One region of the Pseudomonas sp. GW822-FHT02E03 genome, then DNA from elsewhere that is predicted to be linked to it. Evidence: predicted binding sites of a transcription regulator. Region 1 holds the regulator's gene; each other region holds the start of a gene.
What was found. The regulator sigma-54, encoded in region 1, starts transcription at its own class of promoters, with help from an activator protein. The targets are predictions, from matches to a motif close to ANTGGCATNNANNTTGCTNT.
Positions count from the first base shown of each region.

Region 2: AC1RQB_RS18660 (flagellar basal body rod protein FlgF) is a predicted target of sigma-54. The motif match lies at 2,253-2,272, and genes of this name have one in related genera.
Region 3: AC1RQB_RS21295 (CmpA/NrtA family ABC transporter substrate-binding protein) is a predicted target of sigma-54. The motif match lies at 1,856-1,875, and genes of this name have one in related genera.

Region 1 is NZ_JBXAOA010000004.1:52,598-56,580, reverse strand. It holds gene rapZ (RNase adapter RapZ) at 1-704, opposite strand, end outside; gene ptsN (PTS IIA-like nitrogen regulatory protein PtsN) at 707-1,171, opposite strand; gene hpf (ribosome hibernation-promoting factor, HPF/YfiA family) at 1,184-1,492, opposite strand; gene AC1RQB_RS04510 (RNA polymerase factor sigma-54) at 1,572-3,065, opposite strand; gene lptB (LPS export ABC transporter ATP-binding protein) at 3,251-3,976, opposite strand; gene lptA (lipopolysaccharide transport periplasmic protein LptA) at 3,976-3,983, opposite strand, start outside.
Region 2 is NZ_JBXAOA010000024.1:83,198-87,180, reverse strand. It holds gene AC1RQB_RS18665 (monovalent cation/H+ antiporter subunit A) at 1-1,884, opposite strand, end outside; gene AC1RQB_RS18660 (flagellar basal body rod protein FlgF) at 2,327-3,067, shown strand; gene flgG (flagellar basal-body rod protein FlgG) at 3,113-3,898, shown strand; gene flgH (flagellar basal body L-ring protein FlgH) at 3,951-3,983, shown strand, end outside.
Region 3 is NZ_JBXAOA010000033.1:42,669-46,651, reverse strand. It holds gene AC1RQB_RS21305 (methyl-accepting chemotaxis protein) at 1-1,009, shown strand, start outside; gene AC1RQB_RS21300 (hypothetical protein) at 1,006-1,653, shown strand; gene AC1RQB_RS21295 (CmpA/NrtA family ABC transporter substrate-binding protein) at 2,011-3,297, shown strand; gene ntrB (nitrate ABC transporter permease) at 3,313-3,983, shown strand, end outside.

The DNA.
Region 1 (3,983 bases):
AGCCATTTGAGCAAGTATGAGGAAATGTCCTGGAACATCTCTTCGACGTCCGGCTGTGCCGCCAGGTACTCGGCCACCGGTTGATCGAGCCCGGACTGTGCCCGTAGCTCCGGCTTCCAGTAAGGGTTGGGCAGGCAGCGCACGTCGAACACCAGATCGGCGTCCACCGGCATGCCACGCTTGAACCCGAAAGATTCCACCAGGAACGCAGTGCCGGGCTCCGGCTGATTCAGCAGGCGCAGCTTGATGGTATCGCGTAGCTGATACAGGTTCAGATTGGTGGTATTGACTTTGAGGTCAGCCAAATCGGCGATAGGCCCCAGCAGATTGGTTTCGTCCTCTATCGCCTCCGCCAGCGAACGATTGGCGCTGCTCAACGGGTGACGACGGCGAGTTTCCGAAAAGCGCTTGAGCAAGGTTTCTTCGTCAGCGTCCAGATACAGCACATCGCACTGGATATGCCGGCTGCGGACCTCTTCCAGCAATTCGGGGAACCGTGACAGATGGCTCGGCAGGTTGCGCGCATCGATGGACACGGCCACCAGCGGTTGTGCCAGTTCGGTGTGAATCAGCGCACGTTCGGCCAGCTCCGGCAGCAAGCCGGCAGGCAGGTTGTCGATGCAGTAGTAGCCGTTGTCCTCGAGCACATCGAGGGCGGTACTTTTACCTGAGCCGGAGCGGCCACTGACGATGATCAGGCGCATGATTAGTGACCGTTCTGCTCGTCCAGGACAACCTGATACAAGGCTTCGTTGCTCGGGGCGCTGCGCAGTTTTTCACGCACTTCCTTGCGATCCAGCATGCTGGCAATCTGGCGCAGCAATTCCAGGTGTGCATCGGTGGCGGCTTCCGGGACCAGCAGCACAAACAGCAAGTCAACCGGGGCACCGTCGATGGCATCGAAATCGATAGGGGCTTCCAGGTGCAGCAGCGCACTGATTGGCGAGGTGCAGCCTTTGAGCCGGCAGTGGGGGATGGCGATGCCGTTGCCGAAACCGGTAGAACCGAGTTTCTCACGGGCAATCAAGGCCTCGAAGACGTCCTGCATTTCCAGATCCGGTACTTCGCGGTGGATAAGGTTGGCAATTTGCTCGAGGGCTTTCTTTTTACTGCCACCCGGCGCGTTCACTTGGGAACGGCCGGGGGTCAGGATGGTTTCTAGTCGGATCATGGATTGGGGGTGTTAACGACCGGTCGCGCCCTGGAGGAGGCTCTGGGTCTTTTCCTTATGCTTTTTAAGTTGGCGATCCAGCTTGTCGGTCAGCAGGTCGATGGCGGCATACATGTCCGTATGCTCGGCATTGGCGACCACTTCTCCGCCGGGAATATGCAGCGTGGCTTCGATCTTCTGCAGCAGTTTTTCGACGTTCATCGTGACTTGCACATTGGTGATCTTGTCGAAATGCCTCTCTAATCGGTCGAGTTTTTCGCCGATGTAGGTGCGCAGGGGTTCGGTCACTTCCAGTTGGTGTCCACTGATGTTGACTTGCATACAGCTTCTCCTTCGTTGCCAGTGCATAAAGCGGCAGGCAGAAATGCCTGCCACTGGAACGCTGTGGCGAGCCCGGCGGCTACATCAACCGCTTCCGTTCGCTGGAAGGCGCGATCCCCAGGGATTCGCGGTACTTGGCGACGGTGCGACGGGCTACCTGAATGCCTTGTGCCTCCAGTAAACCAGCGATCTTGCTGTCACTCAACGGCTTTTTCTGATTTTCCGCGGCAACCAGTTTTTTGATGATCGCGCGGATCGCCGTGGACGAGCATTCACCGCCTTCAGAGGTACTGACGTGGCTGGAAAAAAAGTATTTCAGTTCATAGATGCCCCGTGGGGTATGCATGAATTTTTGCGTGGTTACCCGTGAAATCGTCGATTCATGCATGCCGACTGCTTCGGCAATGTCATGCAGCACCAACGGCTTCATGGCTTCGTCACCGTATTCGAGAAAGCCGCGTTGATGCTCGACGATCTGGGTGGCGACTTTCATCAGGGTTTCATTGCGGCTTTGCAGGCTCTTGATGAACCAGCGAGCCTCCTGCAGCTGATTACGCATGAAGGTGTTGTCAGCGCTGGTATCGGCGCGGCGCACGAAACCGGCATATTGGGCATTGACCCGCAGGCGTGGCACTGATTCCTGGTTCAGCTCCACCAGCCAGCGCTCGTTGTCCTTGCGCACGATCACGTCGGGAACGACGTATTCGGCTTCGGTGGACTCGATTTGTGAACCCGGGCGTGGGTTGAGGCTCTGGACCAATTCGATGACCTGGCGCAGCTCATCTTCCTTGAGCTTCATGCGGCGCATCAGCTGGCTGTAATCGCGGCTGCCGAGCAGGTCGATGTAATCGGTGACCAGGCGCTTGGCTTCGGCCAGCCAAGGGGTCTTGGCGGACAACTGGCGCAGTTGCAGTAGCAGGCATTCACCGAGGTTGCGGGCGCCGATGCCAGCGGGTTCGAATTGCTGGATGCGGTGCAGGACGGCTTCGATTTCGTCCAGTTCGATGTCCAGTTCCGGGTCGAACGCTTCGAGGATTTCCTCGAGGGTTTCGTCCAGGTAGCCCTGATTGTTGATGCAGTCGATCAGGGTTACGGCGATCAGGCGATCGGTGTCGGACATCGGTGCCAGGTTCAGTTGCCAGAGCAAATGGCTTTGCAGGCTTTCACCGACCGATGTGCGGGTGGTGAAATCCCACTCATCGTCATCGTTGCTAGGCAGGCTGCTGGCGCTGGTCTGGTAGACATCCTCCCAGGCTGTGTCGACGGGCAATTCGTTGGGGATGCGCTCGTTCCAGTCGCCTTCCTCAAGGTTATCCACCGTCGGGGCGGTTTCCTGGTAGGAGGGTTCCTGAATGTCGGCGTTGGGTTTCTGTTCGGCGCTATCGGCCAAGGGGTCGGCGTTATCGAAGTCGTCGCCTTCTTCCTGGCGTTCGAGCATCGGATTGGACTCCAGAGCCTCCTGGATTTCCTGTTGCAGGTCCAGGGTCGACAATTGGAGCAGGCGGATGGCCTGTTGCAGCTGCGGTGTCATCGTCAGCTGCTGGCCCATTCTCAAGACTAGCGATGGTTTCATGGCAGGGGCTTAACACCTTATTCGCCGGCGCACATGCGCCATCCACTACAGGGCGCCGAAGCGCCAAACATAAGCAAATTATATGCCCGAAACTGAAGTGTTTGCCTAGAGCGCTGTAACAATAAAAAGTTATTGATTTTTTATTGAAACGAGCGCCCCTTCGACGACCCGGGCACCTCAGGTGCTTACAGGCGGAACTCGTGGCCCAGATACACTTCCTTGACCAGTTCATTGGCGAGGATGGTGGCGGAGTCACCTTCAGCAATCAGTTGGCCATCGTTGACGATGTAGGCGGTTTCGCAGATATCCAGGGTCTCACGAACGTTGTGGTCCGTGATCAGCACGCCAATGCCTTTAGCCTTGAGGTGATGGATGATCTGCTTGATGTCACCCACCGAAATCGGGTCCACGCCGGCGAAAGGTTCGTCGAGGAGGATGAATTTCGGGTTGGTAGCCAGTGCCCGGGCGATTTCCACACGGCGGCGTTCACCACCGGACAGGCTCATGCCGAGATTGTCGCGGATGTGATGGATGTGAAATTCCTGCAGCAGACTTTCCAGCTCTTGGCGACGACCGGCCTGATCGAGCTCCTTGCGGGTCTCGAGGATGGCCATGATGTTGTCGGCCACCGACAGTTTGCGGAAGATCGACGCTTCTTGCGGAAGATAGCCGATGCCCGCCTTCGCACGACCGTGCATCGGCTGGTGGCTGACGTCCAGGTCATCGATCAGTACGCGGCCTTGATCGGCCTGTACCAGGCCGACAATCATATAGAAACAGGTGGTTTTACCGGCGCCGTTAGGGCCAAGCAGGCCGACGATCTGACCGCTGTCGATGGACAGGCTGACGTCGCGCACGACCTGACGGCTCTTGTAGCTCTTGGCCAGATGCTGAGCTTTCAGAGTTGCCATTACTGGG
Region 2 (3,983 bases), on a different contig from region 1:
ATACTTGGCTTGCCACGCTGCGCCAAGGGCACAGGCAATCGCCAGCAGCCAGAGGATCACGAACACGATCGAGCCCGGAATCTTCGGTCGGTCGCCCCAGCTCAGGCTGCTGTGCAGCATCGGGATCAACCCGGCCAGCACCGCGGCGAGCACCACCAGAAACAGTTGGGTTTGCAGGCGCCGGGTGCTGACCCGCCGCTCCAGGCGACGGGCCAGGCGCATCATGATCACCAGGCTGCGCTCGAACAGGCGCTTGCCATTGAAGTGGCTGATCACCGGCGGGTGCGAGAAACGCCCGCGCTTGAGCTGATTGCGCAACAGCAGATAGAGGATGATGCCGCAGGACATGGCGATCAGGCTCATGATCATCGGCGCGTTCCAGCCGTGCCAGATCGCCAGGCTGTACTCGGGCAGCGTACCGCCCACCACCGGCAATGCCGCCGCCGCGAGCAACGGGCCGATCACTTGAGCGGGGAAGATCCCCACCACCAGACAGGTAAACACCAGCAATTCCACCGGCGCGCGCATCCAGCGTGGCGGCTCGTGCGGGGTGTGCGGCAGGTCGGTGGCGCTCGGGCCGAAAAACACATCAACGGTGAAGCGCAGGGAGTAAGCCACGCTGAACGTCCCGGCGATGGTCGCGACGATCGGCAGGGTCATCTCGATCCAGGCCGTCGCGTTGATAAACACGGTTTCGGCGAAGAACATCTCTTTGGACAGGAAGCCGTTGAGCAGCGGCACGCCGGCCATGGAGGCACTGGCGACCATGGCCAGGGTGGCGGTGAACGGGATCAGTTTGATCAGGCCGCTGAGTTTGCGAATATCCCGGGTGCCGCTTTCGTGGTCGATGATTCCGGCGGCCATGAACAGCGAGGCCTTGAACGTGGCGTGGTTGAGAATGTGGAACACCGCGGCCACGGCGGCCAGCGGACTGTTCAGGCCCAGCAGCAAAGTGATCAGGCCCAGGTGGCTGATGGTCGAGTAGGCCAGCAGGCCCTTGAGGTCGTTCTGAAACATCGCGCAGTAAGCGCCGAGCAACAACGTACAGGCCCCGGCCCCGCCGACAATGTAGAACCATTCTTCACTGCCGGACAGCGACGGCCACAGGCGTGCGAGCAGGAAGACCCCGGCCTTGACCATGGTCGCCGAGTGCAGATACGCCGAAACCGGTGTCGGCGCCGCCATGGCGTGGGGCAGCCAGAAGTGGAAGGGGAATTGGGCACTTTTGCTCAAGGCGCCGATCAGGATCAGGGGAAGCAGAATAGGGTAGAGGGCATGTGCGCGAATCAGCTCGCCGGCGGCCAGGACCTTGTCCAGGTCATAGCTGCCGACCACATGGCCGAGCAGCATGACACCCGCCAGCAAACACAAACCGCCCGCACCGGTGACCATCAATGCCATGTAGGCGCCACGTCGCGCATCGGCGCGGTGGTGCCAATAGCCGATCAACAGGAATGAAAAGAGGCTGGTCAGTTCCCAAAAAAACACGATCTGGATCAGGTTGCCGGAGATCACCAACCCCAGCATGGCGCCCATGAACGCCAGGAAAAACGCGAAGAAACGCGGCACCGGATCGTCCGGCGACATGTAGTAGCGGGCGTATAGCGAAACCAGCGTGCCGATGCCCAGCACCAGCATCGAGAACAGCCAGGCGAAACCATCCATACGCAGAACGAAGTTCAGGCCCAGGCTGGGCAGCCAGAAGAACTCTTCGCGGATCACGCCGCCATCGGCGATTTGCGGGTACAAGAGCGCAACCTGGACGGTGCCGATCAGGGCAACCAGGCCAGCCAACAGCGATTCGGTATTACGCGCGTTGTGCGGCAGCACGGCTGCCAGACAACTGCCGATAAAAGGCAGAAGCAGTAGAACTATCAGAGACATAGGCTTCTAATCTGCGGAAGTTTGTGAAGCATCATACGTGCCAGCTCCCCGATCACCAAACGCCAAGCTGTCGCAGAATCCTACAAAGTAAACGGCAAATTCGTGTTTATCATTGTTTCAGATCGCTATCGATCGTTCCCACGCTCCCGCGTGGGAATGCCTCAATGGACGCTCTGCGTCCGCTCTTGGGACGCGGAGCGTCCCGGGCTGCATTCCCACGCAGAGCGTGGGAACGATCAGGTGACGGAAACTGAGGATTGCCGCGAAGCGGCATAACACCGCCGGTTTTTCGTCTTCGGCACATTCCCCCGATCCCCTCTGAATCCCTCAAGTCCTTTGTTTGCCGGGCCCTGCGCCGCCAGAAAAAAGTTGGTCTGCAAATTGCTTATGGCTCAGCAGTACAGCGGTGGGCGGCAAACGTCCGGCATGCAGAGGAAAGAGTGTGGACAAGTACCTTTATGTGGCAATGACCGGCGCCAGCCAGAATGCACTGGCGCAGAAGGCTCATGCCAACAACCTGGCGAACATCTCTACCAACGGTTTTCAGAAGGACCTGGAACAGGCTCGTTCGATGCCGGTGTTTGGTGACAGCTTTCCGGCGCGTGCGTTTGCCATGAGCGAACGTCCGGCCACCGACTTCTCCCCGGGTGCGCTGGTGCAAACCGGTCGCGACCTCGATGTCGCGGTGCAGGGCAACGGCTGGATCGCCGTGCAGAACCCCGATGGCGGTGAAAGCTACGTGCGCACCGGCAGCTTGAACGTTGACGCCCTGGGCGTGCTGCGTGCCGGTAACGGTATGCCGGTGGTAGGCAATGGCGGGCCGATTGCCGTGCCGCCCGAGCAGCAAATCGAAGTCGGTGAAGACGGCACCATCAGCATCCGTGCGATGGGTGAAGGTCCACGGGTGATGGCCGAAGTCGACCGCATCAAACTGGTCAACCCGGACTTCAAGAACATGACCAAAGGCCTGGACGGTTCGATCCACACCAAGGACGGCAAGCCGGCGCAGGCCGATGCCAACGTCAAACTGGTGTCCGGGTTCCTTGAGTCGAGCAACGTCAATGCCGTGGAAGAAATGACTTCGGTGCTGGCGCTGGCCAAGCAGTTCGAGCTGCACATCAAGATGATGAACACCGCCAAAGACGATGACCAGGCCATGGCTCGGGTCTTGCAGATCAGCTAATTATCAGAACGTCGCGCCGTAAAACAGGCGCACGAGGAGAATCGAATGCTTCCGGCTCTATGGGTTGCCAAAACAGGTCTGTCCGCCCAGGACACCAACCTCACCACCATTTCCAACAACCTGGCGAACGTATCGACCACGGGTTTCAAACGTGACCGCGCCGAGTTCCAGGACTTGCTGTATCAGATCAAACGCCAGCCAGGCGCCCAGTCGACCCAGGACAGCGAATTGCCGTCGGGTCTGCAAGTGGGTACCGGTGTGCGCATCGTCGGCACCCAGAAAAACTTCACCGCCGGCAGCCTGCAAACCACCGAGCAACCGTTGGACATGGCCATCGACGGTCGCGGCTTCTTCCAGATCCTGCAGCCGGACGGCACCACGTCCTACACCCGTGACGGTACGTTCCACCTGGATTCCAACGGCCAGATCGTCAACGCCAGCGGTTTCGCCCTGGAACCGGCCATTGTCATTCCGAACGACGCCCAGACCTTCACCGTCGGTCGTGACGGCACCGTGTCCATCACCGTCGCCGGCAACCCGGCCTCTCAGGTGATCGGCAACCTGCAAACCGCCGACTTCATCAACCCGGCCGGTCTGCAAGCGGTGGGTAACAACCTGTTCCTGGAAACCGCTGCCAGTGGCGCGCCGCAAGTCGGCACCCCGGGCCTCGCCGGTTTCGGCACCACGCTGCAGAACACTCTGGAAACCTCGAACGTCAGCACCGTTGAAGAGATGGTCAACATGATCACCACTCAGCGCGCCTACGAGATGAACTCCAAGGTGATCTCCACCGCCGACCAGATGCTCTCGTTCGTAACGCAGAATCTGTAATCAAGTCTATGAGGCGGCCATGAGGTCGCCTGCAACACCGTGAGGTAGGGTCATGAATCGCTTTGTATCTGTTCTGGCACTGAGT
Region 3 (3,983 bases), on a different contig from region 1:
CGCACTGGCCGAACAGCCAGCAAGCGCACTGACCCTGTTACCTGGCGTCCTCTATCTGGGGTGCGCGTGGCATCTTCGTGAGCGTCATCAACGCCATCTACAGATATTCTGGGACACTGAACTTGCACAACTGCTGCGCAGCTCCCGGGATGCCGACCCAGCGACGCTACTGGTGGCCGCCAGCATGCAACTGCGCAACAACGAGCGCTTGCGCAGCGAAGTACAGTTCGCCAGTCGTGCGCTGGAGCAAATGTCTCAACAGGCCCGCGACCAAGGTGAGGATCAGAGCCAACGAATCGCCATGATCGCCGCCGCCAGCGAGCAAATCGATCAGACCTTACACAGCATTGATGCCTTGGCCCAGGGCGCGCTGGCAGCCTTCGCCAACGCCCATGCCATGAGCGAAACCGGTTGTCTGGAGGCGCGCTCAGTGGGCGACAGCATGCGCGCCATTCAGCACAGCCTGGGCAATACCGCACACGCCGTGGAAGCATTGCTGCAGCGCACTAGCGCAGTAGAAAGCACCGTCAACAGCATTCAGGCACTGGCCAAACAGACCCAGTTGTTGGCACTCAATGCCTCCATCGAAGCGGCCCGTGCCGGCGAGCACGGTCGCGGTTTCGCAGTGGTCGCCGATGAGGTCCGCAGCCTGGCCCAAGCCACGGACCGGGCTACCCATGAAATCACCACAGCCGCGACCGCGATCGCCATGGCCGTGCGCCAAGTGGATGGCGAGGTCAAGGAACACCGCGACCTGCTGGCAGCCGGTAGCCAACAGAGCGAGCAACTCGCCGCCAACCTCGACGACCTGGCTCAACATAGTCAGATCAATCTGCAACACCTCGGCGCCATGCAACAGGCGCTCAGCGAACACCAGCATGCCAATCATGCCCTCAGCGAACAGTTGCAACAGGTCAATGCCGCGGTGCAAGAGCAGCGTACGCGGACCCATGCGCTGCACGACCTGACCCATTATCTCAACCAGCTCACCGTCGGAAACCGCCCATGAACCTACAATTCGCCGCCGCACTCGATGGTGGGCAATCCCGACGACCCCGTCTGCCACAAAACGACGCGGGACTCAGACAGATGCTTTTGCTGGGTCTCGACCTGTTGCAAGGCCTGCAGCAGCATCGCGGTCTCGGCGGGCAGACCACCCGCGAGGCACAACAGCGTTGCCAGGCACTGGGTCATTCGCTCGACCAACGCTGGAAAGAATGGCCGTATAGCGCACAGTGCCAGGCCTGGAACACGTTACGTCGCGAGCCAGCGGATTTCGAGGGCCATTGCCGGTTGCTGCAAGACCTGCTCGGCGCCATCCAGAACCTCGAACTGCGGCGCTGCGCGCTTAATCTGCAGCCTCCGAGCATCGCCGAGCGCTGTTGGGAGCTGGAAGACCTGGGGCGGCTGCGCGGCCTGTCGGTGCGCGCCGCCGCCCATCAGAGTTGCCCACTGCAAATGCTTGTTCAATTACAGTACCTGCACGAGCGCTTGCTCAGGCATGCCCCCCGCTCGCTGCACAACGCTCTGGAACGACTGCAACGCGGCCTGATCGGTACAACGACAGTGTCCATCTCCCCGGCGCAGTGCTACGCCCTGCTCACCCCATTGCTCGACGAACGCCTCGACGCCATCCGCCGGGATCTGGGCTAAGGCTTACCTCCATTCGACTACGCAACGGTGCGCAGGAGAGCTGTTTTAGTTCACCTCGCACCCAAGCTGCCCAAAAAGCGATCAGTGCTTCGCTCTCCCCCGGCTCTACGCCCCCTTCGATATCTTTTTAGAAAACATCACAAAACCACTTCAAGCCTTTGTACCAATTGATTTTTTTTGCATAAAAAAACTCGGACATAAACTTGGCAAGCCCTTTGCTACTACTGACTAACAGACTCATGCGGCACGCCAATGGCGGCGTGCTGCACTTTCCGGACAACGGCGTCCGTCAGGTCCCTCTATCGAGGGTGCCTGGCGCGCGCCGTTTTTTTTTGCCCCTAAAAAAAGGATGTGGTTATGACTGATGAGCGTGACTCGCAACATCCGGTACACCCCGGCCGGCGCACCTTCCTGAAGCAATCCCTGGTGACGGCCGGCACCGTCGCCGGGATCGCCGCCCTCGATGTCGTCGTGCCGGGCTTTCTGCGCAGCGCGGTCTGGGCTGCCGGCAGCGACGCGCCGGAGAAAGCTGCGCTGAAGGTCGGTTTCATTCCCCTCACCGACTGCGCGTCAGTCGTAGTGGCGGCAACCCAGGGTTTCGGCGAAAAATACGGCCTCACCATCACGCCGAGTAAAGAGGCGTCCTGGGCCGGCGTGCGCGACAAACTGCTCAACGGCGAACTGGATGCTGCCCATGTGCTCTACGGCCTGATCTATGGCGTGCAACTGGGCATCGGCGGGCCGCAGAAAGATATGGCCATGCTCATGGGACTGAACCAGAACGGCCAGGCGATCACTCTCTCCAACCAGCTGCAGCAAGCGGGCGTGACCAATGGCGAGCAACTGGCCGCCAAGGTCAAGCAAGGTGGCACGCCACTGACCTTCGCCCAGACGTTCCCCACCGGCACCCATGCCATGTGGCTCAATTACTGGCTTGCCAGCCTCGGCATCAACCCGCTGACCGATGTGAAGACCATCGTGGTGCCACCGCCACAGATGGTTGCCAACATGCGCGTGGGTAACATGGACGGCTTCTGTGTCGGCGAGCCTTGGGGAGCCCGGGCGATCGCCGACAACATCGGCTTCACCGCCCTTACCACCCAGAAACTCTGGCCCGATCACCCGGAGAAAATCCTTGGCACCACCCGTGCCTTCGTCGAGCAATACCCCAACACCGCCCGGGCGCTGACCATGGCGGTGCTCGACGCCAGCCGGTTCATCGAGGCCAGCGTAGAGAACAAGAAAAGCACCGCCCAACTGATCGCCGGCAAGGCCTACGTGAATGCGCCCGTCGAAGTGATCGAACAACGCTTCCTCGGCCACTACGACGACGGGTTAGGTAAGCAATGGACGGACGAGCATGCGATGTCCTTCTGCAAGGATGGCAGCGTCAACTATCCGTACCTGTCGGACGGTATGTGGTTCCTCACTCAGTTCCGTCGCTGGGGCCTGCTCAAGGAGGATGTGGACTACGCCGGTGTGGCCAAGTCTATCAATCAGACAAAGCTCTACGGCGAAGCCGCCAGCCAGCTTGGCCTGACTGTGCCGGGCAGTCCGCTGCGCAGTAGCACCCTGATCGACGGCAAGGTCTGGGACGGCTCCAATCCGGCCGCCTATGCCAACTCCTTCACCATCAAAGCCTGACCGGAGTAACCCGCCATGAACGCACCCCTCAAGTTGCCAGCGCCGCCCACCACTACGGCGAGTACCCAGCCAGAGCGTCGCTCTCCCCTCCTGAGCGGGTTGCGTCAACGCGCCAGGGATGGCATTGCCCCAGTATTGGGTATCGCCCTGTTTCTCGCCGTCTGGGCGTTTATAGCCGCACGCAGTGAGGGCCTGCCCGGTCCGCTCGCTACGTGGTATTCAGCCCTGGAACTGTTCAGCGCCCCCTTCTACGACAACGGTCCGAACGACATGGGCATCGGCTGGAACGTACTGGCCTCTCTTGGCCGGGTCGGCATCGGCTTCGGCCTCGCCGCCCTGCTCGGTATTCCGCTGGGCTTCGCCATCGGCCGCTTCGCCTTCCTCGGCGGCATGTTCGCGCCAATCATCAGCCTGCTACGTCCGGTCTCGCCACTGGCGTGGTTGCCGATCGGCCTGCTGGTGTTCAAGGCCGCCGGCCCGGCATCGATCTGGGTGATTTTCATCAGCTCGATCTGGCCGATCATTCTCAACACCGCCGCGGGGGTCGCCAGCGTGCCGCAGGACTATCTGAACGTCGCTCGGGTGCTCAAGCTCAGCGAGTGGAAGGTGTTCACCCACATCCTGTTTCCTTCGGTGCTGCCACATCTGATGACCGGTATTCGCTTGTCCATTGGCGTGGCGTGGCT